Regions from separate parts of the Bacillus sp. DX3.1 genome, predicted to be linked through region 2. Evidence: predicted binding sites of a transcription regulator. Region 2 holds the regulator's gene; each other region holds the start of a gene.
The links. The regulator Rex, encoded in region 2, represses fermentation and respiration genes when NADH is low (regulators of the CRP and FNR family bind a similar motif). The targets are predictions, from matches to a motif close to TTGTGAAATATTTCACAA.
Positions count from the first base shown of each region.

Region 1: QRE67_RS15755 (TIGR04053 family radical SAM/SPASM domain-containing protein) is a predicted target of Rex. The motif match lies at 2,082-2,099, and genes of this name have one in related genera.
Region 3: QRE67_RS22120 (nitrate reductase subunit alpha) is a predicted target of Rex. The motif match lies at 5,762-5,779, and genes of this name have one in related genera.
Region 4: adhE (bifunctional acetaldehyde-CoA/alcohol dehydrogenase) is a predicted target of Rex. The motif match lies at 3,713-3,730, and genes of this name have one in related genera.

Region 1 is NZ_CP128153.1:3,172,896-3,181,277, reverse strand. Features, by position in the region: gene QRE67_RS15770 (DUF438 domain-containing protein) at 1-97, opposite strand, end outside; gene QRE67_RS15765 (DUF1858 domain-containing protein) at 110-337, opposite strand; gene QRE67_RS15760 (Crp/Fnr family transcriptional regulator) at 1,099-1,788, opposite strand; gene QRE67_RS15755 (TIGR04053 family radical SAM/SPASM domain-containing protein) at 2,156-3,277, shown strand; gene ric (iron-sulfur cluster repair di-iron protein) at 3,407-4,114, opposite strand; gene nrdG (anaerobic ribonucleoside-triphosphate reductase activating protein) at 4,383-4,847, opposite strand; gene QRE67_RS15740 (anaerobic ribonucleoside triphosphate reductase) at 4,844-6,712, opposite strand; gene QRE67_RS15735 (YwiC-like family protein) at 7,460-8,182, shown strand; partial or broken gene QRE67_RS28705 (SAM-dependent methyltransferase) at 8,233-8,363, shown strand.
Region 2 is NZ_CP128153.1:274,598-282,979, reverse strand. Features, by position in the region: gene QRE67_RS01585 (sensor histidine kinase) at 1-97, opposite strand, end outside; gene QRE67_RS01580 (helix-turn-helix domain-containing protein) at 102-335, opposite strand; gene groL (chaperonin GroEL) at 763-2,397, opposite strand; gene groES (co-chaperone GroES) at 2,436-2,720, opposite strand; gene QRE67_RS01565 (CPBP family intramembrane glutamic endopeptidase) at 3,134-3,877, shown strand; gene QRE67_RS01560 (YdiK family protein) at 3,880-4,080, shown strand; gene QRE67_RS01555 (redox-sensing transcriptional repressor Rex) at 4,108-4,737, opposite strand; gene QRE67_RS01550 (ABC-F family ATP-binding cassette domain-containing protein) at 4,920-6,845, shown strand; gene tsaD (tRNA (adenosine(37)-N6)-threonylcarbamoyltransferase complex transferase subunit TsaD) at 7,276-8,292, opposite strand; gene rimI (ribosomal protein S18-alanine N-acetyltransferase) at 8,292-8,382, opposite strand, start outside.
Region 3 is NZ_CP128153.1:4,399,290-4,407,671, forward strand. Features, by position in the region: gene mobB (molybdopterin-guanine dinucleotide biosynthesis protein B) at 1-188, opposite strand, end outside; gene QRE67_RS22090 (molybdopterin molybdotransferase MoeA) at 152-1,441, opposite strand; gene moaC (cyclic pyranopterin monophosphate synthase MoaC) at 1,538-2,029, shown strand; gene QRE67_RS22100 (molybdopterin-synthase adenylyltransferase MoeB) at 2,071-3,084, opposite strand; gene moaA (GTP 3',8-cyclase MoaA) at 3,102-4,115, opposite strand; partial or broken gene QRE67_RS22110 (winged helix-turn-helix transcriptional regulator) at 4,677-4,793, opposite strand; gene QRE67_RS22115 (Crp/Fnr family transcriptional regulator) at 4,989-5,681, shown strand; gene QRE67_RS22120 (nitrate reductase subunit alpha) at 5,912-8,382, shown strand, end outside.
Region 4 is NZ_CP128153.1:4,068,913-4,077,294, forward strand. Features, by position in the region: gene QRE67_RS20440 (helical backbone metal receptor) at 1-392, opposite strand, end outside; gene QRE67_RS20445 (YrhC family protein) at 558-785, opposite strand; gene adhE (bifunctional acetaldehyde-CoA/alcohol dehydrogenase) at 913-3,516, opposite strand; gene QRE67_RS20455 (bifunctional cystathionine gamma-lyase/homocysteine desulfhydrase) at 3,983-5,116, opposite strand; gene QRE67_RS20460 (O-acetylserine dependent cystathionine beta-synthase) at 5,120-6,043, opposite strand; gene mtnN (5'-methylthioadenosine/S-adenosylhomocysteine nucleosidase) at 6,126-6,821, opposite strand; gene QRE67_RS20470 (class I SAM-dependent DNA methyltransferase) at 6,836-7,474, opposite strand; gene QRE67_RS20475 (YrzA family protein) at 7,610-7,825, shown strand; gene QRE67_RS20480 (YrrS family protein) at 7,857-8,382, opposite strand, start outside.

The sequences.
Region 1 (8,382 bases), 2.3 Mb from region 2:
TTCCATTATGAAGATTTTTAATAATCTCCTTTAAGATTGCCTGGCGTTCAAATTTATTCATACTTTCTTGTTCACGATTGTTAATTATCTCGCTCATAAGGACTCTCCTCTATTCTTTAATGTTAAATCCATTATTTTTAAAAGTTTTTTTTACTATATCGAACGAAATTCCCTTCATTCGGCATCCATTTGGAATAGTCATCACACGGCCGGCCGTTTGCAGCATGCCGGGTTTCGTTATATGTTCAAAGCCTAGCTCTTTTAAGATAGGGATGATTTCAGGGTATTCGATAGCCAAATCGCAAACTGTTTGACTAAAATCAATCATCTTTGTCATCATTCTCACCTCGGAAACAAGTGATATTAATTCTCAGTAATAATGTAACATAGAGATAATGAATAGGTTGTGAGGTAAATCACACATGTACTTTTTAAAAGATTTTTTAAAAAAGTACATGTGTGATTTTTTAATAATCCAATCAATTTTTTTACTTACTTTGATAAGGGAATCAAATAAAGAATTGCTAAAAAATCGAAAATTGGAGTTAAAATGAATGAGGCTCATAAAAATAACCAAGCGGAAAATTTGAAGAGAAAACTAGGTCGCGTTAAGAAAGTACGTTGCATAAAAGGAGTGTTGATATATATAAATACAAATTAAAAAACCAACATAAAACCCTTCTTTTTAGGTGGGAGAGAGCATCCGGCCATGCATAGAAGCGGTCAGATCCTTTTCCTGCCCAGACATAGTGAAAACAAAGAGAGAAAACGAGTGCAGGTCACCTTTTGTTAGCCATAGCCGCGGCTTATATGTCGAAACATCAAAATGGATTTATATAGAACTCAAAAGAAAGAATTGAATGATACTATTTGTAATAAAGAGAAAATTTTATTCAACAAAAGAACCCCCAATCTATTTATTATGGGGATACTGATTTTCTTATTTTAAAGTAGCGATAATCATAATTAGCGATTAACAGGCTTACGAAAAAATTATCGACAGCCTGTTTTTTGTTTTTCTCTTTAGTTATTGAACGTATTATTCTTTATCTATGTAATATTGAACTATTAAGGTGGTTTTTATTTATTAGTATTCGATCAGATGATTTCTTCTTCTAATTTCTCTGGAATAATAATGAAACAGCCGTTTTCATCAATATGAATTAATTTCTTTCTTTTTAACTGATTAATTGTGCGACTAACCGTTTCCCTTGATGTTCCAATCATATTGGCGAGTTCTCGATTTGTAAAATGGGTCGTTAATGTATATGTATCATTTATCTGTGTACCATTTGATTTACATAAGCGAAGTAATAACATAATAATTTGTTCGTATGTATCATGAAGAATTTGTTCTTCTAATCGGTTCTGAAGATCCACAATTTTCTCTCCAAGAACCTTAAACAATTTAATACATAGTTCAGGGTACTGAATCAAAATTTTCTCAAAATCAGCGATTGGAGTAACAATTAATTGTGCGGACTCAAGTATTTCGGCATGTGCGGGGAAGGTACCTTCTCGGAAGAAACCAGCGTGGGGAAACATTTCTCCAGCTTGAAGCACAGAAACAATTTGTTCTTTTCCAGTTACATCCGTTTTTTGAATTTTCACCCTACCTGAGTGGATAAAAAACACACGGTCAAGTATGTCACCCTGCATAAATACAAATGACTTCGCTTTATAAATTCGCATTTGTGAAATATCCACAAATGGCTGAAGTTCTTCTTCTGAAAGTTCTTTAAAGAGGGAGACTCCCCGTAAATGTTTTTTAATCATTTCTTCTTTCATATATACAACTCCTTAATAATTTCAGGCATATTCCTTCTATAATAAAGTTATATCAAGCCGTTAAATGAAACAGTAATAAAAATCACATTTGTGATAGAAAGTGTGAACATTTTTTTACAAATTTATCTCGCTATTCGCGGGCAGTAAGACTCCCGCCTCAAGATTCAGATAGAAATAAAGAAAATAGGTGGGGGATAACTGCTCGTAAAAGCCCGATTGGTGAGGGCTAATGATCAGTGGGGGATGAAGAAATCCCCACTGATAAAAGTTTCACTTTATAATGAGAATTTTATTCGTGATGTATCTCACAACATTAATGTCTATATAACTTTACAATTAGAATATAAATCGATAGGAGGGTTTAATCTTGATTAATCGTGATTTTAACAAAAATCCATTCATTGTGATATGGGAGTTAACAAGAGCATGCCAATTAAAATGTCTTCATTGTCGTGCGGAAGCTCAATATCATCGGCATCCTCTTGAGCTAACATTTGAAGAAGGAAAAAACCTAATTGATGATATATATGAAATGGATAATCCGATGCTTGTTTTTACCGGTGGTGATCCGTTAATGCGTCCGGATGTATATGAGATTGCAGATTATGCGATAAAAAAAGGTGTTCGGGTATCCATGACACCAAGTGCTACTCCAAACGTTACGAAAGAAACGATTCAAAAAGCAAAAGAAGTAGGGCTTGCTAGATGGGCATTTAGTTTGGATGGGCCAACAGCTGAAATACATGATCATTTTAGGGGGACAGAGGGGTCATTTGAATTAACAATGAATGCGATTCGTTATTTGCATGAATTGAAAATTCCTATTCAAATTAATACTGTTGTTTCTAATTATAATGTGAATGTACTTGAAGATATGGCAAAATTAGTAGAGGAATTAGATTGTGTGCTTTGGAGTGTATTTTTCTTAGTGCCAACGGGGCGCGGCAAGGAAACAGATATGATTTCACCAGCTCAGCATGAAAGGGTATTCCAATGGCTATATCAATTAAGTAAGAAGGTCTCTTTTGATATTAAAACAACAGCTGCTCAGCACTATAGACGTGTTGTTATTCAACAAAAAATGAGAGAAAATAAAAAAATAGATCAGGCTATTCAATATCAGGATGTATTGATGACTGGAATGACGGGGCAGATTAATGGGCTTGGACGTGCTCCAAAAGGGGTGAATGATGGAAACGGTTTTGTATTTATTTCTCATATTGGAGATGTGTATCCAAGTGGGTTATTACCTATCAAAGCCGGGAATGTTCGAACAACACCACTAGCTGATATTTATCGAAACTCCCCTGTCTTCCAAGACTTGCGTAATCCGGACAAGTATAAAGGAAAGTGTGGGGTTTGTGAGTTTCGATATGTTTGCGGAGGATCTCGTTCCAGAGCTTTTGCCATGACTGGAGATTACATGGAAAGTGAACCTTTCTGTGTATACATTCCAAAAGCATTACGAAAACAGAAAAAAAACGTATAAAAAATGGGACATGAGCACTTTTTACTCATGTCCCATTTTTTTATACGAAGGGAACTAAGAAAAGGGGGATGGCCCCCTTTTAAGTTATCCCCCACAACTCTCAAGTTAAGGGTTCACCTTTTTTCTTATTTAAGCTTTTGCAATTGCACGTGGAAATAAAATATTATTTTCTAAATGAATATGTTGGAACAAATCGGATTCAAGAGCTTCAAGTCGCTGATAGACAAGACGATAAGTACCACAAGCACCTACTGGAGGAGTAAAGTCATTTGTAATTTTACGAAGTTCTTTAATAATATCGCCAGCATGGTTATGTTCATTTTCCAATTCATCCACTACTTTGCGTAATTTTACATAATTTTCATCGCTTGGATTTTGCTCAAATGCTAAAATTAATGGGAAATCTTCTGTTTCTTCTTTAATTAAATGTTGCTCTAATTCAGTTTTTAATTCATGAAACAACTTGTGAATTTGAGCTAAATGAGGTTGTCCTGCTCCATGAACACGTAACACTTTTGTCACGTATGGACTTAACAGTGGTAACTCTTCATTTAAATAGCGATGATGCTTATTCACAACATAGTCAATCAATTCGTTATAAGAAGCAGTTTTCCAATCAATTTCCGATTCGTTTAATAGTTTTGTTTCATGATAAAGAGTATTTAACTTTGTTAAAACCTCTTCTGCTGATAAATTTCTTTCATTAATAGCGTCGATAAGTGGTCTATTACCACCACAACAAAAGTCTATTCTATATGATTTAAAAAGATCGCTAGCCTTTGGAAATTTTGTAACAATCTCACCAATAACAGAAGTCTCAGTAAATGTATGTTCCATATGAATGCCTCCATAAAGTTTAAATTTAGTATCTGGATTAAGAATATCAATAATTTTGCATCCACGTGGTGATATATATCACTTGTAATGTGTTAATTTCATCATCAGTAATTTTATCCCGCTATTCGTGGGCAGTAATACTCTCACTTCAAGATTCAGAGAGAAACAAAGAAGATAGGCGGGGGATGAAGAAAACCCCCACTGATAAAAGGTTCACTTTATAAATACAATCTATGTCTTTTCTTAGTTTATTTAAGAGATAATATATTCAAATAGATGGTTTTTGTTTTAATCTTATAATACGTTGATTGGAGCTCCCGCGGAATGGAAGTGTCAAATCTCTTTTTTCGAGTTCAAACCTTCCATCAACTAAAACATCTCCATAATGTAACAACTCTATCATATCGTTGTTTCGCGAATTCTGTATCTCTTCTAACGTATAACCAGTGTAAATCCATAGATTCTTTTTCAAACCTTTCACAGCCTTTGCCACTTTTTTCACTTCGGCAGCTTGAAAAAATGGATCTCCACCTGAAAATGTTACATCAGTCAGCGAATTTGTTGCGATCTCTTTTATAATTTCTTCTGCACTCATCTCAGTACCATTACAAAGATTCCAAGATTTTGGATTATGACAGCCAAAACAATGATGCGGACAGCCCGCAAAAAACACAACTGTCCGAAGTCCTTCTCCATCTACAACACTATCATGAATAATATTCATTACTCTCATTTATGTTTCACTCGATCCGCTTCTTCACTACGCTTCGCACTGTTCCATTTCGACATGTCCCCGACAAGGTATCCAGTAATACGGCGGATTCTTTCAATATGGTGTTCATCTTCATTCCCGCAGCCTGGGCATTCATTCTCAATCACTCCATTATAGCCACAGCATTTACAGCGATCCACCGGGTGATTAATAGAGCCGTATCCAACTCCATGTTGCGCCATTGCCTGCACAATTTGCTTTAATGCTTTTTGATTATGAATTGCTGCTCCGTCCAATTCAATATATGTAATATGACCGCCGTTACAAAGTGTATGAAACGGTCCTTCTAAACGAATTTTATCAAGCGCTTGAATGGAGTAGTAAACCGGGATATGAAATGAGTTTGTATAATAGTTATGATTTGTTACACCGCTAATGATCCCGAATTCATCTCGATCTTTTTTTATAAACTTTCCTGATAATCCTTCCGCAGGGGTTGCGACTAATGAAAAATTCAATTGATATTCTTCCGTTGCTTGCTCCATTTTCTTTCTCATATATGTAACAATTTCATATCCTAGATTCCATGATTCTTCGTCTTCTCCATGATGTTTTCCTGTTAGCGCAACTAAACATTCTGCCAGACCAATAAAGCCGATACTTAACGTACCTTGTTTCAAAATTTCAGCAACAGAATCTTCTGGTTGAAGTTTTTCACCACCGCGCCATACTCCTTGTGAATATAAAAACTGAAAATCCCTTGCTTTTTTTGTAGATTGGTAAGCAAATCTTTCTAGTAGCTGGCGAATGCCGAGATCTACATAATGATTCAATGCTTCAAAAAATACTTCTTTTGAGTCACTTATTAATGCTAACTTTACTAAGTTAATAGACGTAAACGATAAATTTCCTCTTCCAATGGCTGTTTCTTCTCCATGAATATTAGACATCACACGGGTACGACAGCCCATATAGCACACTTCACTTTCAGGGCGACCATCATAATGCATTGCATTAAATGGTGCATCTAAAAACGAAAAATTAGGAAATAATCGTTTCGCTGTCGTTTCTAATGCTAGTTCAAATAAATCATAATTCGGATCGCTTTCTTCAAAATTCACACCTTTTTTTAATTTAAAGATTTGAATTGGAAAGATTGGTGTTTCTCCTTTTCCTAACCCAGCTTGGGTTGCTCGTAATAACTGTCTAATTAGCAATTTTCCTTCTTTTGATGTATCCGTTCCGTAGTTAATAGAAACAAACGGTACTTGTCCACCACCGCGGCTATGCATGCTGTTAGAATTATGAATAAACGCTTCGCAAGCTTGATACGTATCGTTTTCTGTTTCTCTCCACGCAAACTCTTCTACTTGCTCGGCTGTTAATGGGTACGTCTCTAAACGTTTTTTATTTCTTTCAAACGTTTTTCTCACATAGGGTGCTAAATCCATATCAAACAGTGCAAAGGATTGTCCACCGTGCTGCATATTTTGATTTGCCTGAAAAATAATAGAAGAGAGCGCCAACGCACTTTTGATATCTTGTGGTTGTCGCATATGTCCATGACCTGTATGAAACCCTTTTTCTAGTATTTGTGCTAATGGAATTTGTGAGCATGTTGTCGTACCCGTTGCATAAAAATCTAAATCGTGCGGATATAAAATATTTTGATCTATCGCTTTTTTCACTTGTTCAGAAAGTAATTGTTCCATCGCATAATATTTTGCACTCTCAGATGCAAATGTTCCCATCATTCCCATTGGAGACCGACCGTCGACATTTGCATTTTCTTGCATTAAATCTTGATCGTTATCCTGTACAATAGTGTTAAATGTTGTCCATAAATTATCCCACGGTTGTTTTTTTATTCTACTTGATGGATTCATTCGATCCACTCCTTATCGATATGTAGTGTTTGTGACGTTGAAATAATACTACATATAGAATTGTTTTGCAAGGATATCAAAAAAGTATAGTACTTATAAAACAATATAAAATTAATGATTCGTATATATGGGAAATGTGAATTGTTTTTAATAAACTAGTATTGTCTATTAAATGATTTTTGTGGATATTGCTTTAGAACTTAATAGGTTTATCCTGCCATTCGCGGGCAGTAATACCCTCACCTCAAAATTCAGCGGGAGCAAGGAAGTTAGGCGAGGGATGAAAAAACCCCTCACTGATAAAAGTTTCACTTTATAAAATAAAAGGTATAAAAACATAATGCAGTGATTTTATTCACAGTATCCTTTTTCAGCGTAGTTTATCCTTAATGGAAGAGAGAGTATGGGGAATTTATTCTATATAGACATTGTTCTCAAGCTCTTTGTTTGATTCAGTAGCAAATTATTATGAAAAAACTATTTGAAATATCACTTCTACAAAATTTTCCCCCGCTATTTGCGGGCAGTAATACTCCCACCTCAAGATTCTAAGGAAACAAAAGAAGATAGGTGGAGGGATAAACTGCCCGTAAAAGCCCGATTGGTGAGGGCTAATAATCAGTGGGGGATGAAGAAAATCCCCACTGATAAAAGTTTCACTTTATAGAGTTCATCATATGAATTTTTTTGTAAGTATCAGTATATGACATTGTTGATAAAAAATTTTGAGTGTGAGGTGTTGAAAGAATGAAGTTAATTATTCCAAAGCAGCATGGAGCATGGGGAATGTTGCTTATTCCATTTGTTTTGGGGATTTTAATTGGTAAAGGGACGTGGTATCACATACCACTCTTTTTAGCATGGCTGTTTGTATATTTAGCCACGTATCCTTTATTAATGTACGTAAAACAACCACGAAAGAAGTATTACTTACATTGTTTCTTTCTTTATTTTAGTGTGGCCTTTGTATGTGCGATCATTGCTCTTATGTATGAATGGCGTATTGTGTTCTTTTCTATTATCATGATTCCATGTTTTTTCATAAATATTTATTATTCTCGTCAAAAAAACGAACGAGCTTTATTAAATGATATATGTGCTATTATTTTGTTTTGTATAGGGGGAATAATTAGTTATTATTTCACAATGAAAACAGTTGATGAGAAGATATGGGTGATTGCGACTATATCATTTTTATATTTTATGGGAAGTACGTTTTATGTAAAAACGATGATTCGTGAAAAAAAGAATCCAACGTATCGCTTTGTTTCATGGGGGTATCATTCTTTACTTGTAATTGCTACTTTAATTGTATCACCGTGGTTTACCATTGCCTTTATACCAAGTTTGGTACGATCCATACTCCTTTATGGTAGAAATATTTCGATTTTAAAAGTGGGCGTTTTGGAGACCTTAAATTCCATTTATTTTTTTATTTCAACAATATTATTAGTCAAAGCCTTTATGTAACTTACAATTATTAAAGCAAGCTCTTTATTGTCCATTAACTTTCCAACCATCAAATTGTAAATTTTGAAAAAGTATTAGATAAAAAAACTTCATATTTCCAGTGCTTAAGAAGGAACATTTCTCATTTAAGCGTGATTATACGTTAGAGGGAGAAAGAGTATTATTTATTGCAACATTGAATGTATATAAATACAAATAAA
Region 2 (8,382 bases):
ATATCAAGTAGCCATTAGAAGTAATCCATATCGTACGAATGAGAAATAGAAAATAGTCCAACCAATGCCATTTCCTTTGATCCATTACTGCTTTCATACTTTTATACCCCCCCATTTTCGGCGTCTATACCATCGTTCCTAAAACTACTTCGCCATTTTCGAATCATGCCTGGAGAAGATAAATTGAACTGCACTGCAGTTTCTAAAGGAGACAACCCATTCTCGTTCATATAATTAATTATGTTTAGTTTATCTTCAAGGGAGAAACTTGTATAGCTTTTCTTTAAAGCTTCCAGCCCATGATAATGATATTTTCCCACCCAAAAAGTAATCATTTCAGTACTCGTTTTGAGAGATTTAGCAATAGAATTAATACTTCCCCCTCTTAGTACATCTCCTTTAAAAACAGCAGAGTTTGCCCTACTATACTGTCTACAAATTCCCAATTTATTTGAAACGAGGGCAAACAAATCTCAGTGACTTGGTGTAAAAAGGTTAGAAAAGCGCTTTAATATGCCCAACACTTCTTCGAATAAGAGGGTTTTGTTTTCACGATAGTAGTTGAGGAACAGATAAAAGCAGTACTACGTGAAGAAGGAGTAGTCGAGAAGATAGACATAAAAAAAGAGGCTTCCATTAAGTTCACTGACTTAATGAAAGACCTCTCTAAAATCTCATTAATTAACATCGGTCAATTTTTCGGACATTAAAGATTGTGCGAAGGTTTATAAGCCTTTGTATATCAAGGCTTATAAAGCTTTATTACATCATGCCGCCCATACCGCCCATGCCCATGCCGCCCATATCAGGCATTGCAGGACCATTAGGTTCTGGTTTGTCAGCAACAACTGCTTCAGTTGTTAAGAACATTGCTGCAACAGATGCTGCGTTTTGAAGTGCTGAACGAGTTACTTTTGTTGGATCTACGATACCAGACTCAAGCATGTTTACCCAAGTACCAGTTGCTGCGTTGAAGCCTACGCCTACTTTTTCACCTTTTAAGCGTTCTACAACTACAGAACCTTCTAGACCAGCGTTGATTGCGATTTGACGAACTGGCTCTTCTAATGCACGAAGTACAATGTTAATACCTGTTGCTTCGTCGCCATCAGCTGCTAGACCAGCTACTTTTGTATATACGTTCATAAGTGCAGTACCACCACCTGCAACAATACCTTCTTCTACTGCTGCACGAGTTGAGTTAAGAGCATCTTCAATGCGAAGTTTACGCTCTTTTAATTCAGTTTCAGTTGCTGCACCAACTTTAATTACAGCTACACCGCCTGCAAGTTTAGCAAGACGTTCTTGTAATTTTTCACGATCGAACTCAGAAGTTGTTTCTTCTAATTGCGCACGGATTTGACCAATGCGAGCTTCGATTTGTTCTGTGCTACCTACACCTTCAACAACTGTTGTATTTTCTTTCGTTACAACAATTTTGCCAGCGCGGCCTAAAGATGCAATAGTAGCAGATTTTAAATCACGTCCTAATTCTTCAGTGATCACTTCGCCACCAGTTAAGATCGCGATATCTTCTAGCATTGCTTTACGACGGTCACCAAATCCAGGAGCTTTTACAGCTACTACATTGAATGTACCACGAAGTTTGTTCACTACTAATGTAGCTAATGCTTCGCCTTCTACATCTTCCGCAATGATAAGAAGTGGTTTACCTTGTTGTACCACTTGCTCTAACACTGGTAAAATCTCTTGAATGTTAGCGATTTTTTTGTCAGTGATTAAAATAAATGGATTATCAAGAACTGCTTCCATTTTGTCAGAATCAGTAATCATGTAAGGAGATGCATATCCACGATCGAATTGCATACCTTCTACTACATCTAATTCTGTTGTGAAGCCTTTAGATTCTTCTAATGTAATAACGCCATCGTTACCAACGCGTTCCATTGCTTCTGCAATTAATTGACCTACTTCTTCGTCAGCAGATGAAATAGCAGCTACTTGTGCGATAGAAGATTTACCTTCGATTGGTTTAGAGATTGTTTTTAATTCTTCAATTGCTGCAACAACAGCCTTTTCGATCCCTTTACGAAGACCCATTGGGTTTGCACCAGCTGTTACGTTTTTTAAGCCTTCAAGAATCATTGCTTGCGCTAATACAGTTGCAGTTGTTGTTCCGTCACCAGCTACATCATTTGTTTTACTAGCAACTTCTGCTACTAATTTCGCACCCATGTTTTCGAATGCGTCTTCTAATTCGATTTCTTTTGCAATTGTTACACCATCATTTGTAATAAGTGGTGAACCAAATTTTTTCTCAAGTACAACATTGCGACCTTTTGGTCCAAGCGTTACTTTTACTGCATTTGCAAGAGTGTCGACACCGCGAAGCATCGAACGACGTGCTTCTTCACTAAATTTAATATCTTTTGCCATAATTTTTGACCCCCTTGGATTTTTAAAAATGTATATAATTAACCAATAATTGCTAAAATGTCACTTTCACGTAAAATCAAGTAGTCTGCACCTTCGTATTTCACTTCAGTACCTGCATATTTTGAGAAGATGATAAGATCGCCTGCTGCTACCTCTAAAGCAACACGCTCACCATTTTCAAGCACACGACCAGTACCTACTGCAATGATTTTACCCTCTTGTGGTTTTTCTTTTGCAGTGTCTGGTAATACAATACCACTTGCTGTTTTTTCTTCTGCTTGAACAAGCTCAATTACAACGCGATCACCTAATGGCTTTAGCATGAACAATAACCTCCTCATTTTTTTATGTAAATTTTCTTTATTAGCACTCAGTAGCTCCGAGTGCTAACACACTTATAATAATAAATAATCTAAATTTCTTTTGCAAGTAAAAAAATCATAATTTTTTGCAAATCAATATACAGGCTTTTTCTACCGAATGATTATCACATAGTCGAGCCTTAGCTCACTTTATATTGCATCGGCTTTTCCGCTTCTCGTATGTTACAATAAGAAAGATGCCATAAGTTGTTTTCTCTATAGATACAGCTTTTTCCTGTTTCCTATTTCATTTTCAAGCAAAGATTTACAAAAAAATAATAAAACACACGGTTATTCTGTACTCCTGGCTGGATGTTTACATGTTATCCTGCCTTATTTCATAACATAAGGGCTAGAAAGGATGGTTAACCAATTTGAAGAAACAGTATTGGTGGATTATAGTTACATATATTCTCATGCAATTATCAGGTGTTATTGGATTACCGCTACTTTTAAAAACCGGACTGTACAATAATAGCGGTTTAACACGAGATGAAAAAATACAACTTATGACTGGCCACTGGGCAATTATTAGCTTTCTCATTGCATTATGCATTGTACTGTGGTTACTCAGAACGGATATTCGCGAAAGCCGTTTAGATACAAAACGCGCAAGTATTCCCGCAACAATTGGTTGGATCTTTATCGGATTCTTTTTAGCTTTCTTTTCTCAAACGATTGCTGGTACGATCGAAATGCGTTTGTTAGGTATTAAGCCAGGCTCTGAGAATACAGAGCGTTTAATGGAAATAGCAAGGACCACTCCTTGGTTCCTCATTGTTGTATCTATACTAGGTCCTATTTTAGAGGAAATTGTCTTTAGAAAGATCTTATTTGGCACACTGTATAAAAGGTTTAATTTCTTTATCGCAGCTATCATTAGTTCACTTGTATTCGCAGCTATCCACTTTGATTTTACGCACCTATTGGTATACACTGCTATGGGTCTTGTTTTCGCCTTCTTATACGTGAAAACAAAACGAATTATCGTTCCCATCATGGCTCACGTTGCCATGAATACATTAGTTGCACTATTTCAAGTCGCATTAAGTAATGAGCAAATACAAGAAATGATAAAAGAAGCAGAAAAAATGCAAGGATTTATCGGAGGATTTTAAATATGAGGAACTCACCATTGTTCATGGCAGCACTGTATTTCCTTCTTGGATGTATTTTTACATACTTAGCAATTATTAATGTTGAAGATACAATCTGGAATTTTTATACGCTACTGCTTGCTGGTATGGCGACAATAGATTTTAATTTAGCACTTCGCCTTATCTTAGTAAAATTCAAAACGAAAACAAAAAAAGAACAATAAAAACGCAGGGGGATTTCCCCTGCGTTTTTATTGTGGATAATTTTTCAAAAAGTAAACCAGCGTTTGTAATTCTACAGCTAAATCAATATGATGAATCCTTATATTCTCTGATACATTTAACCGTGCTGGTGTGAAATTCAAAACTCCATGTACGTTTGTATGAGCTAATCGATCTGCCACAGCTTGTGCAACAGTAGCAGGTACTGTTAATATTGCCACTTGTATATCATCTTTCAAACGTTCTTCAAGTTCATCCAAATGATATACAGGAATTCCTCCGATTTCTTTTCCAACTTTCTCTTCATTTACATCAAAAGCCATTTCAATTTTTGTATTATTATTTTTCGTGAAATTGTAATGTAAGAAAGCGGTCCCTAAATTACCCACTCCAATAAGTGCTACACGTGTTATATCATCTTGATCAAGCGTTTCTCGGAAAAACGACAGTAAATAATTCACATTATAGCCGTACCCTTTTTTTCCCAACGCCCCAAAATATGAAAAATCTCTACGAATTGTTGCGGAGTCTACCTTCACCGCTTCACTTAATTCCGCAGATGATACACGTTGCTTACCAGAAAGGGATAAGTTTTGGATAAATCGATAGTATAGAGGCAATCGTTTGGCAGTCGCCTGTGGAATCTTTTGCTGATCCATAAAACCACTCCTCTCCTCCTATCTCTGTTCATGTAATTTGAACAAATACAGAAGTTTAGCACTTAAGACTTTCCTTGTATAATAGAGAGAGACTTCTCTCTTTATTTTAAACTATACACTATTTTTAGTATGATTGAGAAATATAACATGGCAAAGTTAAGAAATTATTTGAGGTGAAAAAATTGATTTTATTACAAGTAAACGGACTTTCTAAATTGTACGGTGCCGAAACAATCCTTGCAAACATTAAACTTGAAGTACAAACAAGAGATCGCATCGCCCTTGTCGGCCGAAATGGAGCTGGAAAATCTACACTATTAAAAATTATTGCAGGGGAACTTTCTCACGACGATGGTGAAATTATAAAACCAAAAGACGTTTCCATCGGTTATTTAGCCCAGAATACCGGTTTAGAAACTTCATTGACCATTTGGGATGAATTATTAACTGTCTTTACGCATCTACAACACATGGAAAAAGAACTTCGAAGGTTAGAGCAAGAAATGGGTAAGAAAGAAAACTTCTCAAACGCTACTACATATGAAAAATTGCTCGCTGACTATGATCAATTGCAACTGGATTATAAAGATAAAGGCGGTTATCAATACGAAGCGGATATTCGCTCTATTTTAAGCGGCCTTGGTTTTCCAGCAGAAACGCATGGAACAACGATTTCCACATTAAGCGGTGGTCAAAAAACGCGGTTAGCTCTTGGTAAATTGCTATTAACAAAACCAGACTTGCTTATTTTAGACGAGCCGACAAACCATTTAGACATTGATACACTAACATGGCTAGAACAATACTTACAAGGCTATCCGGGCGCTATTCTAATTGTTTCCCATGATCGCTACTTTTTAGACAAACTTGTCACACAAGTATATGAAATCTCTAACAAAGAAAGTAGACGTTACGTCGGAAACTACAGTAAATATTTAGACTTAAAAGCCGCACTCTATGAACAGGACATGAAGCGCTATGAAAAGCAGCAAGACGAAGTTGCAAAATTAGAGGACTTTGTCCAAAAAAATATTGCTCGTGCTTCTACAACAAAGCGTGCCCAAAGTCGCCGTAAACAATTAGAACGAATGGAACTGATGACCAAACCATTAGGTGATTCAAAATCAGCATCTTTTCATTTTGATATCGAAAAGCAAAGTGGGAATGATGTGCTACAAGTAAAAGACGTTTCCATTGGATATAATCAAGAACCGATTATTGAACATGTCAATGTACGATTAACACGAGGAGACAGTGTGGCACTTGTTGGACCAAACGGAATTGGGAAATCTACATTACTAAAGTCACTTGTAAATAAAATCGAGACATTAAGTGGAGACATTTCTTTCGGTTCTAATGCCTCCATCGGATACTACGATCAAGAACAGGCAAACTTAACATCATCAAAGCGTGTTCTGAACGAGCTTTGGGATGAATATCCAATGCAACCTGAAAAAGAGATTCGCACCCTACTCGGCAACTTTTTATTCTCAGGAGACGATGTGTTAAAACCAGTCTCTTCCCTAAGCGGTGGACAAAAGGCAAGATTGGCCCTAGCAAAATTAATGATGCAAAAGTCCAATTTACTCATTCTAGATGAGCCAACGAACCATCTCGATTTAAATAGCAAAGAAATTTTAGAAAATGCCTTAATCGATTTTCCAGGAACTCTTTTATTTGTCTCCCATGATCGCTATTTTATCAATCGTGTAACGACAACAGTCGTTGAATTATCAGCAGATGGTGCACAGGAATATTTAGGTGATTACGATTACTATGTGGAAAAGAAAAATGAAATGTTTGAACGGGCAGAATTTGAACAATTAGAAACAAATGCACCCGCCCAAAAACAAATTGCTCAAGAAAAGATAAATTACCTTGAGGAAAAAGAACGTAAAAAGTTAGAACGTCAACGCTCACGAAAAATTGAAGAATTAGAAGAAAATATCGCGAAACTAGAAGAAGAAATTACAGAATTAGAAGATCAACTTTGTCTGCCGGAAGTGTATGCCGATTACGAACGCGCTAGCGAAATTACAACAGCCAAACAAACGATGCAAGAGCAACTAGAAAAATATATGGCAGAATGGGAAGAATTACACGTATAAGCCCTCTGTCGTTCATATACGAAGAAAAAAGGAGATGACTCAAAGTCATCTCCTTTTTTTTAAGTCCAATGCCCGATATGGCACAAAAACAGTTTACTATGTCCCCATATGCTATCGGTAATAGTTCCACTTTATAAAGTGAAACTTTAATCAGTGGGGGTTTTACTGCCCGCAAATAGCGGGATAAATCAGAGATACAGTATAACTAAAATATACATAAGAATATCCTAGTCGAACGTCCGACTTCTTCTGAGTTATCCACAACATTATACACATATCCACCTTTATATTATGAGGGGATAAAATATCTTTTCCACATTATCCACAATTAACATAAAAACTATCCACATTTTATATACACAATAAAAACCCATATTATCAACAGATAATATGGGTTTTATCCACAGGTTGTGGTTAATTTTGTGTATAACTATGCTTCAATATCTAATCCTGGATTTGCGTTCAATGCCAATGTCGCACGCTTTCCTTGTTCATATGCAATCGTTCCAGCTGCTGCAATCATTGCTGCATTATCTGTGCATAAAGATAATGGCGGAATGATTAGCTCAATATTTTCATTCTTTGCAAACTCCTCCTCTAAACGAGCACGGAGTCCTTTATTAGCTGCAACACCTCCAGCAAGGAGCACTTGTTTCACATCATACGCTTCTGCTGCACGGGCTGCTTTCGTTACTAATACATCTATTACACTCGCTTGGAAGCTAGCTGCTAAATCTTCTGGTGCAATGTCTTCCCCGCGTTGTTTTGCGTTATGCACAGTGTTGATAACTGCTGATTTTAATCCACTAAAGCTAAAGTCATAAGAATCTGGTTCGAGCCATGCACGAGGTAAATCAATCGTTGGCTTTCCTTCATGAGCAAGACGATCGATATGTGGCCCACCTGGATACGGCATCGATAACGTACGTGCAACTTTATCGTATGCTTCTCCTGCAGCATCGTCTCTCGTCTCGCCGATTACTTCAAACGAACCATGTTCTTTCATATAAACAAGCTCTGTATGCCCTCCTGATACAACAAGTGACAACAGCGGGAACTGTAACTCTTTTACTAAGCGATTTGCATAAATATGTCCAGCGATATGATGAACACCGATGAGCGGAATATCATGAGCAAAAGCAACCGCTTTTGCTGCATTTACACCAATTAAAAGTGCACCTACTAACCCCGGCCCTTCCGTTACAGCAATTGCATCAATATCTTCAAATGAGATGTTCGCTTCTTTTAATGCTTCCTCTAATACAACTGTGATTTGTTCTACATGATGACGAGATGCGATTTCTGGTACAACCCCGCCAAAACGCTTATGACTTTCAATTTGTGAAGCCACTACATTTGCTACTATTTCTGTTCCATTTTTGACAACTGCTACAGCTGTTTCATCACAGCTCGTTTCAATACCAAGTATAATTGTATTTTTTCCCATTATATATTCACCCACATTACAAGACCATCTTCATAATTGTCTGTATAGTATCGTTTACGAATCCCACCATTTTGGAATCCATACTTTCTG
Region 3 (8,382 bases), 1.1 Mb from region 2:
GCTTGCAAGTGGCGTTCACTATCTTTTTTCGGTATTTCCGGATAGCCACCATGTCCGTGATGCTTAATTGTGGCAACTTTCATTCCTTCATATGTCAAAACTTGAATCAGCTTCTCCACAAGCGTTGTTTTCCCGCTATTTTGATAACCTACTATTTGTAAGATTGGAGCGGTTCTGCCCATGGCCACTCACTTCCTCGGCTCGATTCTAGTAATAATACCGAAACTGTCATTCCTGCCTCAAACCCCCTGGTTCCTCCTGGCAATACAATAAAAGCCGTCGCATCTGCAAGAGAAGAAACTGCGCTTGATTTATCTAAACCAACTGGCATCGCTTGCAACTGACCATTGACGATTTCTACTTTTCCTCTTACAAACCGTGTAAATGGATTTGCTTTTGAAAAGTCTTTCTGTAAAATAGCGTCTGCGCGATATGCATGTGGTTTTTTCGCATGAAGGAACATTTGAATAACCGGATGAGTGAATAACTCAAATCCAACATAGCAGGCAGATGGGTTACCAGATAAGCCGAATAACAGTTTTCCATTTACTTCAGCTACCGTTGTTACACTACCTGGTCGCATCGCTATTTTATTAAAAAGAACATTGGCATTTAGCTTTTCGTAAATAGCAGGCAAGTAATCATAATCGCCTACCGAAACACCGCCAGTTGTAATAAGAATATCTACTTCATCCGTCGCTGCTTTCACAGCCTCGTAGCAAGCTTCTAAATTATCAGCAAGTTGTCCATAATACCGTACTTTTCCGCCAGTTCTAGCAATTTGAGCTGCAATCATATATGAATTGCTATTTCTAATCTTTCCTGGCTCAAGTGGTTCATGTACATCTAACAGCTCACTCCCCGTTGTAACAATCCCAACAATCGGCTGTTTGATAACCTTTACTGAGCTATAGCCAAACGTTGCTAAAAGTGCGGCTACACCTGGATTAATTGCCGTACCTTTTTCTACAAGTACATGATTTTGTTTTACATCTTCACCTTTGAATGAAATATTATCACCATTTGCGAAAGTGCGCTTTAGCTTCATGTATGTTTTTCCGCTTCTTTCAAACCCTTCCGTGAGTTCTAACATCACAACTGCATCACAGTCTTCTGGAATGGCTGCTCCTGTCATAATCCGAACAGCTTGAAAGGCCTTCACTTCGTCTGTAAAAACAGAGCCAGCTCCAATCTCTCCTATTACCTCAAATTCAATTGGATGATTGCTACTCGCCTCTTTTGTATCTTCCGCCCGAATCGCAAATCCATCATATGGAGAGCGATCGAAATGCGGGACATCGTGATCTGCTACAACATCTTCCCCAAGAATTCTTCCATAGCTTTCGATAATAGAAACTTTTTCTGTTTTACCTTGCTGCGCATATTTCATCACCCGCGCGACTGCTTCAGCAACAGGAATTGGAAATCGTTTTTCTAGCATTCTTTTTCACCCCATATTTGCAAAATATCACATCTTGGTTACACTTTATATTGTACAATGCTAATCATACTAGCAATTACTTCAAGGAGGAATTCCATGTCTTCATTCACTCATTTTAATGACCAAGGTCGTGCCAAAATGGTCGATATTAGCGATAAAAAAGTTACAGTACGAACAGCAATTGCATGCTCTAGCATCCTTGTTACGAAAGAAATTTACAATAAAATCTCTCATAATGAAATTGGAAAGGGCGATGTATTAGCAGTCGCACAAATTGCAGGTATTATGGCCGCGAAACGCACTGCCGATATTATCCCAATGTGTCACCCCTTACTTTTAAAAGGAGTAGATGTCTCCTTCAATTGGGAAATTACTGAAGAGCAACACCGTTTACGAATTGAAGTAAAAGTAAAAACTGAAGGTAGCACCGGTGTTGAAATGGAAGCTTTAACGGCCGCTTCCGCGACAGCTCTTACTGTGTATGACATGTGTAAGGCCGTTGATAAAGGCATGGTTATTGGAGAGACATACCTGCTTGAAAAAACAGGTGGGAAAAGTGGAGATTACGTAAGAAATTCACTTTCCTAACTCGTCCCTTCTCCCCGAACCTAAAGGACATTCCTTTAGGTTCATCCTATATAACGGGCATATAATCGCTTGGCAACTTGCATATCATTTGTCCCATGAATAAATGCCCTACCATCTGTAAATAGAACAAAACGATATTCATCAATCGGAAACGACAATAAATGCGGTGTCATTTTTACATTCACACTTTTTTGTAAGCGCTTTTTAATTTCTTCTAAATTAAAAAATTGCGGTATCCCTGGGCGGATTTGAACCGTATTCCGCCCACATAGTACCTCTGTTTTCGTCTGCGATTCAAACGTTAAACTTGGATACGTACGCAGCTTTCCGCAAGATGGGCATGTATCTTTTTTCTGTCTATTTACTTTAAACGCCATATGTTGATTGTTCCAAAGATCGAATGATAACATCGTTCCCCGCAGTGACTGAAAATCTTCCACCAATATTTTCAAAGCTTCTGTCACTTGATGCGCAACGACCATTTGTACAGCTGGTTGTATAATTCCGGCCGTATCACATGTTGCTCCGCTCGTTGGATGTTCCATCAGACAACGAAAACATGGTGTTTTTCCTGGAAGAATTGTATATGTGACCCCGTAGCTCCCAACGCATCCTCCGTATATCCAAGGAATATTGTATTTTTGTGAAATATCATTTATAAGAAGACGTGTATCAAAATTGTCGGTCGCATCTAGTATTAAATCCACATTCTTGATTAACTCTTCCATTTCTTGCATTGTAACGTCTGTCACGACTGGTACGATTTCTACTTCAGAATTAATCTTACCTAAATACTCGGCCGCTGCAACTGCTTTCGGCTTGTACTGCTTTGCATCTTCCTCTGTATATAACTGCTGTCGCTGTAAGTTGCTCCACTCGACATAATCACGGTCAGCAATCGTCAGTTTTCCAATTCCTGCTCTGACAATCGCTTCTGCGTTTGCCGCTCCGAGTGCACCAGCACCGATAATGAGTACATGCTTCTCTCTTATCTTTCGTTGCCCGTCTTCACCAACCCCAGAAAATAATATTTGCCTTGAGTAACGCTCCTGCACGCGGCATCCCCCTTTCTTTATCCTCCTATATAAGACATTTCAATTTTTGGCCGATTTTTTGCAGTTTCTTCCGTTCGTTCATCTGAATACCGATCTTTTCGGTATCCCCATACATCTTGCACTACTTTTAATAAATCGGGATCAGAAATATCTTCTCGAAGAAGAGTTCGTAAATCTGTTCCTTTCGTTGCAAACAAACATGTATAAAACTTACCATCTGCCGAAATCCTTGCTCTCGTACAAGAAGAACAGAAAGACTCAGAAACTGAAGTGATAAATCCAACTTCCACATCACTTCCAACATAACGATAACGCTTGGCAACCTCTCCAAAATAATGAGGTTCAGCAGGTTCAATTGGGTACACCCGACCGATCTTCTCAATCAATTCTTGTTTCGTAATCACTTGTTCAAAGTTCCATCCGTTCGTACTACCGACATCCATAAACTCGATAAAGCGAAGCGAAATTTCCTGTTCTTTGAAATAAGCGGCCATCGGAAGAATTTGACTATCATTCATTCCCTTTTTCACAACCATATTTACCTTCACTTCAAGTCCTGCCGCTTTTGCTGCCGCAATCCCTTTTAGCACAGGTTTTGTACTAATATTCCGGCCATTAATTTTGCGAAATACATCATCTTCTATCGCATCTAAACTAACATTCACTCGTTGTAACCCTGCTTCTTTTAACGCCTTCGCTTGCTTTGTTAAGTGAATACCGTTTGTCGTCAGCCCAATATCCGTTAAACCCTCAATCTTCACAAGCCGTTCAATGAGCTGCGTTAAGTCTTTACGCAGTAATGGTTCACCGCCTGTAAGCCTAATTTTCTTTACGCCTATGCTAACAAACAATTTTGCTAATCGTTCAATTTCATCGAATGTAAGCAAGAATTCATCTTGTAAAAATGCATACTCAGGCCCGAACACTTCAGCTGGCATACAATATGTGCATCGAAAGTTACAACGATCAATGACAGAGATGCGTAAATCTTGAAGTGGACGTTGCAAGGAATCTCTAATCTTCTCGCGCATCGTCACCCCTCCTTTTCTGCTAAATTCGTATCTATCTTCATTCTATTATAATATATTTTAAAACTGCGATGTTTTTGCTCAAGTTCTTTATTGATTTTCCCTTTTTTATTTGCCTTCATCATAAAAAAGAAGAGAGATATACGTTGTGACATTTCTCACATCGCATTCTCCATTCAAAAAATCTTCACAAATTCGTTCGAATTTTGTTCACATTTCTATGCGAATTACCTTCTACAAATTGAAACTTCTTATATATCTTTTCCTTACACTCATTTTTTTAAATATACAAATCCATTTTGATTTTTCGATATATAAGTCGCGGCTGTGGATAACAAAAGGTGACCTGCACTCGGTTTCTCTCTTTGTTTTCACTATGTCTGGGCAAGAAAAGGATCTGACCGCTTCTATGCATGGCCGGATGCTCTCTCCCACCTAAAAAGAAGGGTTTTATGTCGGTTTTTTAATTTGTATTTATATAAAAACCTTGAGACCTCACAATCCCAAGACAGAAGTTTATATTATATGGAATTTTTTAACTCATCACGAAAGATGAGGAAATATCTATTCTGTATCCATTTGTATTTGTGTGCGATACTGATCTCCCCAATCACGTATCATTACAATAATTTGAATTAACGACTTTCCAAATTCCGTTAATGAATACTCGACCTTCGATGGATCAGGTTGTTGAATCGATCCAATAATCTAAAAAGGTGTCTGCAAAAGACACTCTTTTTTCAGTATTAAAAGTGCGCTTGCTCACAGATAAAAATCAGCTTATCGCTTATACTATATTGAAAATATTTCTTGCATTTTTACCATAATTACATCCACAATAGGGAATAGACTGCTTTAAGAAGAAAGGTGCTTGCTGTGACAAACCATACGGCATTATCGAAAGATTTAAAAGAATTACTTGCATCTGTTGAATATAAAATGCAGATGAATAAAGGAAGTTATATTTTCCAAGAAGGTATGGAAGCGAAAGAACTCTATATCGTTCACTCTGGAAAAGTGCAGATTAGTAAAATTAGCGCTGATGGGCAAGAATTAACACTTCGCATTTGTTCACAACACGATGTTATCGGGGAATTAACATTGTTTTCAGAGAACGCAAAGTATTTATTAAATTCGAAATGCCTTGTAGACGTTGAGGTGGGAGTCATTAAACGGGACGCCTTAGAAAAAGCATTGCTTCAAAAACCTGCTCTTGCATTTGAATTTATGAAATGGATTAGCGAGCATCTACGAAGGATGCAAACAAAATTCCGTGATTTAGTATTACATGGAAAAAAAGGTGCTCTTTATTCTACACTCATTCGCATGACGAATAGTTATGGCGTATTAAAAGAAAATGGAATTCTCATCGATCTCCCTTTAACAAATCAAGAACTTGCGAATTTCTGTGCAACCTCACGCGAAAGCGTAAACCGAATGTTAAATGATTTAAAAAAACAAGGAACAATTTCTATTCATAAAGGAAAAATCACTATTCATGATTTACAATTTTTAAAATGTGAAATTGCTTGTGAAGATTGTCCTACCTCTGTTTGTAGTATTGAGTAGCCTCTCTATTTGAGATGCTATTCTTTTTTTCTTTCTTCTTTTCTTTCTTCTTTTACTCTACATAAAAAAATTCCTCTGTGATGTGTAAAAAATCACAATTTTTTAGAAATCTTTTGATGCTGATCTGATTTTTGACAATCTGTTGAACTGTGATAGATATCACATCCCTATTTTGCACGCTCTTTTATAGTGAAAGTAAGCAAGAGAGACGTAATAAAGGAGTGAACAGTATGAAAAAGAAACCTTCGGCACTAATGAAACGTTTAAAATATTTTTCTCCAATAGATCGCTATAACGACAATCATACACAAGAAACATATGAAGACCGTGAATGGGAAAATGTGTACAGAAAGCGTTGGCAGCATGATAAAGTAATCCGTTCTACACACGGTGTAAACTGTACTGGTTCTTGTAGCTGGAACATTTATGTAAAAGATGGAATCGTAACCTGGGAAGGCCAAGAACTTAACTATCCATCTACTGGCCCTGATATGCCTGATTTTGAACCGCGAGGATGTCCACGTGGAGCAAGTTTTTCTTGGTACATTTATAGTCCACTTCGCGTGAAATACCCATATGTACGCGGCGTCCTTTGGAATATGTGGCAAGAGGAACTTCAAAATCATAAATCTCCACTAGATGCATGGAAAAGCATCGTAGAAAATCCTGAAAAAGCACGCGCATACAAGCAAGCTCGTGGTAAAGGTGGATTTGTTCGTGCAAATTGGAAAGAAGTATTACAACTTGTTTCCGCTTCTATGCTCTATACGATAACTAAATATGGTCCAGACCGAAATGTCGGATTCTCACCAATTCCAGCGATGTCTATGTTAAGCTATGCTGCTGGTAGCCGATTTATGCATCTTATGGGCGGCCCAATGCTTAGCTTTTATGATTGGTATGCTGACTTACCACCAGCTTCACCACAAATTTGGGGCGATCAAACCGATGTTCCAGAAAGTAGTGATTGGTACAACTCTGGTTACATTATGACATGGGGTTCAAACGTACCAATGACAAGAACGCCAGATGCCCATTTCTTAGCAGAAGTGCGCTACAAAGGAACGAAAGTCGTTTCCGTAAGTCCTGATTTTGCTGAATCAACAAAATTTGCAGATGATTGGATGAGCGTAAAACAAGGTACAGATGGTGCTCTTGCAATGGCAATGGGTCACGTTATTTTACAAGAGTTTTACGTGGACAAACAAGTGGAATACTTCACAAATTATGCGAAGCAATATACCGATTTCCCATTCCTTGTCACATTAAAACAACAAGGAGATCAATTCGTTGCAGATCGTTTCTTAAACGCTACTGATATTGGTCGTGAAACAAAACTTGGTGAATGGAAACCAATTCTTTGGAACGATAATTCAAATGATTTCGCACTGCCGCATGGTACGATGGGATCGCGCTGGGATAACGAAAAGAAATGGAATTTACGCTTAGAAGATGAACAAACAGGTGAAAAAATTGATCCACGTCTTTCTTTACTTGGTATGGAAGATGCGGTGGGAACTGTACAAATCCCATATTTCTCCGATGACGGAAACAAAGTATTAGAGCGTACAATTCCAGTGAAAAAAATCGCTACACCAGAAGGCGATATTTTCGTTACAACTGTATACGACTTAACTTTAGCAAACTACGGTGTCAACCGCGGACTTGGTGGTCAAGAACCGAAAGACTTTAATGATGATGTGCCATTTACACCAGCATGGCAAGAAAAAATGACTGGAGTAAAAAGAGAACTTGTTATTCAGATTGCCCGTGAATTTGCTCAAAATGCAGTTGATACAAATGGACGCTCGATGATTATTGTCGGTGCTGGTATTAACCATTGGTTTAACTCTGATACGATTTACCGCGCTGTTCTCAACCTTGTTCTTCTTGTTGGTGCACAAGGTGTAAACGGCGGTGGTTGGGCGCATTACGTTGGACAAGAAAAATTACGTCCAGCAGAAGGTTGGCAAACCGTCGCAACAGCAAAAGATTGGGGAGTTTTACCAAAACTACAAAATGGTACATCCTTCTTCTACTTTGTAACGGATCAATGGCGCTATGAAGATACACCAGTTGGACACTTGGCATCGCCAATTGTCGGAAACTCTCGTTACCAACATCACGGTGATTACAATGTGTTAGCCGCTCGTCTTGGCTGGTTACCTTCTTATCCAACATTCGAGAAAAGTGGAATTGAAATATATAAAGAAGCAGTTGCTGCTGGAGCGACAACCCAAGAAGAAATCGGGAACTACGTTGCCCAAAAGCTAAAAGAAAAAGAACTGAAATTTGCAATTGAAGACCCAGATAACAAAAATAACTTCCCGCGCAACTTATTTGTTTGGCGTGCAAACTTAATTTCAAGTTCTGGTAAAGGACATGAATATTTCTTAAAACATTTATTAGGTACAACAAATGGATTACTGAATGATGATAGTGATTCATTACGACCAGAAGAAATCAATTGGCGTGAAGAAGCACCTGAAGGAAAACTTGATCTATTAATCAACTTAGATTTCCGTATGGCCGGAACAGCACTATATTCTGATATCGTCCTTCCTGCCTCAACTTGGTATGAAAAACACGATTTAAGTAGTACTGATATGCATCCGTTCGTACATCCATTCAATCCAGCAATTGGTTCACCTTGGGAAGCACGTTCTGACTGGGATATTTTCACTTCACTTTCAAAAGCAGT
Region 4 (8,382 bases), 1.4 Mb from region 2:
TCAACTGTTGGAATACTTTTCTGAAACCCGTTATTGGCCACAAGAAGATCCGGTTTTAAACTAGCAATTTGTTCAAAGTTTGGTTGATGAGCATTCCCAATTACTTGCGCCTTCTTTAAATCGTCTGGGAGTGTTAATTTCGTATCTGGACGACCGACAATTTTACCACCTAATTCATGAATGATATCCATATCTCCTACGCTCAAGGTAGCAAAGCTGTTAGGCGTCCTGTCAAATGTTACTTTTCTGCCTGAGAAGTCGGTAATCTCGATTTGTTTTTTTCCTTTGTCTGTTTTTGTTGCAGACGCTTTTTCGTTGTCTTTTGCATTGCAACCGATTAACAAGAAAAAAACAGATAGAATCGCTGTAAACAGCGTTATATATTTTTTCATTCCCTCACCTCTAATTGATAATAATAATCATTAACTACTATTCCACTTTAATTGATAAAGATTATCATTGTCAATATAAATCGCATACATTTTCTCAAAATTTTACTTATACTAAAAAACGCTACAAAAAGGTATACTCTTTTCGTAGCGTTTTATCTAGCAATCTTATTCATATTCGTTCTCCTCTAACTGATCACGCAACACTTTTACACGTTTGAAAAAGAAAAATGACACACCTAAAAATAAAACAATGGCGCTCATCATGGCAAATAATTGTGGTGTTTCTCTTCCCTCATTTGGAATCAGTAACCCAATCATTAAAAATGAGCCTAGTGCAAGAAGAACTTGACCGAAGCGAATATAGTCTGCTATTTTCTGCTGTAATTCTTTCATACATCTACCACTCCTCCTTCTCACTGTATCATATTCTAATAGTTTCAGAGGCAAGTAAATACAGCCAATGAGGGAGAAGTTTTCCAAAGTAAAAAGAGCCGCATTTCTAGCGGCTCTTTCTCATTCATTACACACCTTTGTATGCCTGCATGTATACTTCTTTTAGCTCTGAAATAAGTGGTAATTTCGGATTTGCAGTTGTACATTGATCTTCAAATGCGCGTTCAGCCAACGTACCAACAACTGCTTCAAATGTTTCTTGCTCTACACCTTGTCCAGCAATACTCATATTAATATTTAATTCTTTTCCCAGTGCAATAATGGCTTGCACTAATGATTCCACACCTTCTGCCACTGTGCTTGCTGGAAGTCCAAGCATTCTCGCAATATGTGCATAACGTTCATCTGCAATAAAGTGCTCATATTTTGGGAACAATGCATGTTTTCTCGGTTTAATTGCATTATAACGGATTACATGCGGCATTAAAATGGCATTTGCACGACCGTGCGGAATATGAAACTCCGGTCCGAGTTTATGTGCCAAGCTATGGTTAATGCCAAGAAAAGCATTGGCAAATGCCATTCCAGCAATCGCTGAAGCGTTATGCATTTTCTCACGTGCCTCTTCATCATTTCCATCCTTGTATGCTCTTGGTAAATATTTAAATACGAGATCAATCGCTTTTAACGCCAAACCATCTGTATAATCATTTGCCATAATAGACACGTACGCTTCAATCGCATGTGTTAACACATCCATTCCAGTGTCTGCTGTTACATGCGGTGGTACCGTCATGACAAATTGCGGGTCAACAATTGCCACGTCTGGTGTTAGTTCATAATCGGCAAGCGGATATTTTATATTGTTCTTTTTATCTGTAATAACCGCAAATGGAGTTACTTCTGAACCTGTTCCTGATGTAGTTGGAATCGCAACAAATTGCGCTTTATTTCCAAGTTTCGGATATTTACATGTACGCTTTCTTATATCTAAAAATTTTTGCTTTATCCCAAAGAATGTTGTTTCTGGATGTTCATAGAACAACCACATTCCTTTTGCTGCATCCATCGCTGATCCACCACCAAGAGCAATAATAACGTCCGGTTTAAAGCTTCGCATCATGTCTGCCCCTTTAAATACGGTTTCATCTGACGGATCTGGTTCTACTTCAAAGAACACCTCTACTTTTACATCATTCATATGTTGACGTAAATAATGCGTTACTGTATCAACATAGCCATGCTCTACCATGCCAGGGTCTGTTACAATGAATGCTCGCGAAATGTTTGGCATATTTGCTAAATACCCTGTTGCATGTTTTTCAAAATAAATTTTGGGCGGCAGTTTAAACCACTGCATATTCTTTTTTCTACTTGCTAGCCTTTTTATATTAAGTAAGTGAGTTGCCGTCACATTTTGAGAAACAGAATTCTTCCCATATGATCCGCATCCAAGTGTAAGCGATGGAATGAACGCATTGTATATATCACCAATTCCCCCTTGTGATGACGGAGCATTCACGATAAGACGACATGCTTTCATACGTAAACCAAATTGTTTTTGTACTTCTTTATTAGTTGAATGAATGACTGCGGAATGTCCTAGACCACCAAGATCCAACATTCCTTCACAATGCTGAAATCCTTCTTCTAAGGAATTTGCTTTTACACAAGCTAATACTGGGCTTAATTTTTCACGAGATAGCGGATAGTCTGCACCCACTCCTTCGATTTCAGCAACGAGCATTTTTGTATCTTCTGGTACTGTAATTCCCACTAATGCCGCAATGTAATGAGCGGATTTCCCAACGATATCGCTATTCACTGCACATGTATTCTCATTGATTACAAGTTTCTCTAATTTCCCCATCTCGTCCTGCGCTACAAAGTAACAATTATTTGCTATCATTTCTTTCTTCACGTCATTGTAGATTTCTTTGTCTACAATAATTGCTTGCTCAGAAGCACAAATCATACCGTTATCAAATGTTTTGGATAAAATTAAATCATTTACAGCACGTTTTACATGTGCTGATTTCTCTATATAACAAGGTACATTCCCAGGTCCTACTCCTAAAGCTGGTTTACCAGTAGAATAAGCTGATTTCACCATTCCTGCGCCTCCCGTTGCCAGAACAAGTGCTACACCTTCATGATTCATTAATTGCTTCGTAGCCTCAACAGAAGGTTTTTCAATCCATTGAATACAGTTCTCTGGCGCGCCTACCTTCACTGCCGCATCACGTAACGTTTTAGCTGCTGCAATCGAACAGTTTTGTGCAGAAGGATGAAACGCGAAAATAATTGGGTTTCTTGTTTTCATTGCGATTAACGCTTTAAACATCGTTGTCGAAGTTGGATTCGTTACTGGTGTTACCCCAGCAACTACACCGACTGGTTCTGCAATTTCTATTATTTCTTCATGAGGATCTTCATGAATGATTCCTACTGTTTTGTCTTTTTTCATACTATGCCAAATGTATTCAGTGGCAAAAATATTTTTGATGCATTTGTCTTCATATACACCGCGGCCTGTTTCCTCAACAGCCATTTTCGCAAGTGGCATATGTTGATCTACACCCGCAAGTGCCATTTCATGTACAATGTTGTCAATTTGCTCTTGTGTAAAACTCTCTAATGCTTGTAAAGCTTCCTGACCGTTCTTCACCAACGTATCAATCATTTCTGTTACTTCTTGCATTTCATTTACAACTTTTTCTTTGACTACCATGTAAATTCCTCCTATTCTGCTTTAGGGACTAATTAAGCCCCTTAGGGTCTTAATTGGTCCCTATTAGCTGAAAAAAAATAGAACTATCTTTTCTACATGAATCCCATTGTTTGTGAAACTTTTCACATATTTATGTGTGAAGTATTATTTCATGTTTTCAATATACACGAAATATTTTCATTTGTGTGTGTCTAATTTGTGAAATGCTTCACAAACATCTAAAATATAATAATGGAAAAAGCACCGCTCCATTCAGCAGTGCCTTTTCTATATAAATCCATTTTGATTTTTCGACATACAGCCGCGGCTATAGATAACAAAAGGTGACCTTCTCTTTGTTTTCACTTGGCACGGGGCAGGAAAAGGATCTGACCGCTTCTATGCATGGCCAGATGCTCTCTCCCACCGAAAAAGAAGGGTTTTATGTCGGTTTTTAATTTGTATTTATATAGCAGTGCTTTTTCTATTAAGCTAACGCTTGTGCTAAATCTTCAATCAAGTCTTCTCCATCTTCAATACCGACAGAAATACGAATCAATGTATCTGTAATCCCTAGTTCTTTTCGGCGATCTGCTGGAATAGATGCGTGCGTCATTTGAGCTGGGATAGAAATTAGGCTTTCTACAGCTCCTAAACTTTCAGCAAGTGTAAAGTACTGTAATTTCTCAAGTAGATAATTTAACGTTTCTTCACTATCGACATCAAATGAAATAATTGCACCATATCCGTTTGCTTGTTCTGTTGCTAATGCATGATTTGGATGCGTTCCAAGACCTGGATAGTACACTTTGTTTACTTTTGGATGATTGTTTAAAAACTCAGCAATCGCACGCGCATTTGCCTCATTTTCTTCCATTCGTATTCCTAATGTTCGTAAACCACGTAATAATAAAAAGCTATCCTGTGGTCCAAGAATACCGCCTGTTGAATTTTGAATAAAATGAAGTTCTTCTGCTAGCTCTGCGCTATTTACAACAGCTAATCCAGCAACAACATCGCTGTGGCCACCTAAATATTTCGTTGCACTGTGAAGTACAATATCTGCTCCTAAAGAAATTGGCGTCTGCCAATATGGGGTCATGAATGTATTATCAATAATTGTTAATAAACCTTTTTCTTTTGCAAATGTAGAAATTTGTTTAATATCTGTAATTTTTAACAATGGATTTGTTGGTGTTTCTGCAAAAATGGCTTTTGTATTTGGACGAACGGCTTCCGCTATTTCTTCTAAGTTTGTCGTATCTACAAATGTATGTTCAATACCAAAGCGATTTAATACTTTCGTTATCACACGATACGTACCGCCATATACATCATCTGTTAATATGACATGGTCTCCTTTTGAAAACAACATGATCACTGCTGTAATAGCAGCCATTCCTGACCCAAAAGCAAATCCAGCATGACCGTTTTCTAGCACGGCAATCATTTCTTCAAGTGCTGCACGCGTTGGATTTCCTGTACGTGAATATTCATATCCTTTATGCTTGCCAACTGCTTCTTGTTTGTACGTACTTGTTTGATAAATTGGTACATTTACAGATCCAGTTGAAGGTTCTCCTATGCGAATACCATGAATTAACTTTGTTTTTGCTCTCATTTTTTATTCCCATCCTTTGTATATATGTTTACTTAAATAACGTTCACTACTATCCGGAAAAATGGTCACGATATTTGTACCTGGTTTTGCTTTTTCCGCTTCTAATAAACTGGCATGAAACGCGGATCCTGAAGAACTACCTACAAGAAGCCCTTCCTTCTGAGCCAACTGTTTTACACGCGAAAATGCATCTCGGTCAGCAATCGTATGAATTTCATCAAAATAGGATGGTTTTAAAAATGGTGGTATAAATTCAAGACCAATTCCTTCTGTTTCATGTGAACCAGCTTCACCACCGTTTAAAATAGATCCCTCAGGTTCTACGATAACCGTCTTAATCGCACTATTTTGTTCTTTTAAATAAGATGCAGTCCCCATAAATGTTCCACCTGTGCCAGCACCTGCTACAAATATATGAATGTCTCCATTCAACGCTTCCCATAATTCTGGACCTAGCGTCTTATAGTAAGCCCGTGGGTTTGCTTCATTTGCAAACTGACTTGGCGAATATGAATTGGGAATCTCTTTTCTCAGTTCCTCTGCCTTAGCAATTGCGCCTGTCATTCCTTTTACAGTTGGTGTATGCACAATTGTTGCACCGAGTGCTTTCATCAGCTCTTGCTTTTCAATACTAAACTTTTCTGGGACACAAACGATAACATGTAAATCATGCTCTAATGCCGCAAGTGCCAGTCCAATTCCAGTATTTCCTGCTGTCGGCTCAATGATGGTGCCACCTGGTTTGATAAGCCCTTTCGAGAGTGCATCTTCAATCAATTCTCTCCCTAAGCGATCCTTCACACTTCCGCCTGGATTATAAAATTCAAGCTTAGCAAATAAACGAACGCCCTCTGGAAGTGAAAAACGAGTAATTTCTACGATCGGCGTATTTCCGATCAGTTCATGAACTCCACGATACACCTTCATCGTGTTTTCCCCCTTACTTGCCAATAAAGAAAAGGCAACTGTATGTATTTTCTTTATATGAGACAGTTGCCTTTTTGTTACATTACTTTAACTCTTCTAATACTTTTACAATGAAGTTTGTAGAATGAAGCGCTGCTTGATCTAAAAATTGATCGAAAGAAACATCTGATTCTTTACCAGCAATATCCGAAAGTGCGCGAATAATTACAAATGGCACTTTATACTGGTAGCATACTTGTGCAACTGCCGCTGCTTCCATTTCAACTGCATAAAGATTTTCAAATTTCTCACGGATCGCAGCAACGCGGTTTGGATCGCTCATGAATGAATCGCCTGTTGCAATCATGCCTTTCACAACTTGAATCTTTTCTTCGGTCTGCATGCATTTTTCTGCTAATGCAACTAGTTCTTCATCTGCCGTAAATCCTGCTGGCATTCCTGGCACTTGACCATATTCATAATCAAATGCAGTTACATCCACATCATGATGACGAACTTCTGTTGAGATAACAACATCCCCAACATTTAAAGATTGGTGGAATCCACCAGCTGAACCTGTATTAATTACTTTTTCAGGTTGATATCTCTCTAATAAAATTGTCGTTGACATAGCTGCATTCACTTTACCAATACCAGACTTCAGCAAGATTACTTCATGTCCCGCTAATGTCCCTTTCGTAAATTCACAGCCTGCAACAGTTTCTGTTTCTGCATGTTCTAGTTTGTCACGTAAAATACGTACTTCTTCTTCCATTGCTCCAATTACAGCAATTCTCAATCTAATCCCTCTTTCTATTGCTTAGTTGCCTCCATTACCCAAACGAAATGATTCAATCTCGTAAATGTTACATGGAAGCCATTGTTTTCAAAAATAGATTGCATGATCGGAATACGTGTATAGTATTCTGTCTGCAAATCATTCGCTAACTGATGAAAACCTCTTTCTTTTGCAGTTTCAACAGTTTTATCATATGCTTCTTGATCTGCAAATATCGTATCAGCAAACACTATTTTACCACCTTTGTTTAGCAATTGACTATACTTCGCAATTGCTACGTCTTTTTCTTCATCTGTTAGATGATGAAATGCATAGGTGCTCACAATTGTATCAATAGAATTGGGAACATCAAAATTGAGAAAATCACCTTCTGTAATTGAAAATTCTTTCGGAAGCTTTTCTTTTGCAATCGTGCGCATTTCACGCGACGGCTCTATACCGTAAACGTTGCGCCCAGCAAGTAATAGTTTGTTTGTTAAATTGCCGGTACCAACACCAAATTCTAATACATTTCCAAATGATTTGTTTACTACATCCTCTAAAATCTCCTCATAATGGACGAAAACTTCTTTATATTGTATATCTTCGCCTTGTACGAATGAATCGTACGTATGAGCCCATTCGTCAAATAAACCATTAAATTCTGTACCCATATGAATTCCCCTTTTTCTTATCGGTTTTATCAGTATAATATGCTCTCTTTACAAAAATGTCAATTGAAATGCAAATGGTATTTCCTTCTTTTCTTTGTTACACTTAACTAGATTATGCAGAAAGGGGCGGTCTTCGTGTCATTTACCTTTGAAATGTTAGAAGATAAAGTAGAATTTTTCGAAGCATCAGACTTAGTTTCTTTAGAAAAAAAAATTAATGAACAAGTCGACAATAACAAAGCACTTATGCTAGAAGTTCATCACATTTCTCATCAAATGGTTATGGATCCTGAGAGCAAAAGACCCTATTATAGTGCAGTTGTTCATTTCAAATTGAAAAAAATGCGCTAAAAAAGAGAGAGGTTGTAATAACCTCTCTCTTTTAGTTTAGAGTTTGAACAAGTGTTGGCTTCCAACCCTCATTTTCTACCCAATCAATATTTACATAATATCTTTTACCGCTTTGTTTATCTTGTACATTACCATATGCTTTTTGTTGACCGTTATTACCAATACGGTGAATGACCAATTGTTCTACTGGAACCTCAATTGCAGAGGAAATCGCTTGTTTCATCTCATTCCAATCTGCTGTTCCTTGTTGAAATGTCATTGCTGGTGACGCACCTTGTTCTGTACCAATTGGCTTCCAAGAAGGCTTTGTGTAAGCTTCAGTTGCTTTTGGTTGTGTTTTTTCAGCCGCTACTTTTTCATTTGCCTTTGCTTCTTCTTCAGCCTTTTTCTTTTCTTCTTCTTTCTTCTGCTCTTCTAATTTCGCCTGTTCTTCTTGCTTAGCTTCTTCTTTGTTTTCTGTTTTCGCAGCTTCTTTAGTTTTCGTTGTTTGCTGCGATACTTTCTTTTTTGGAGAAGACGCTTGCTCTGGTGCATCAGAAGTAAATATTAACTGATAT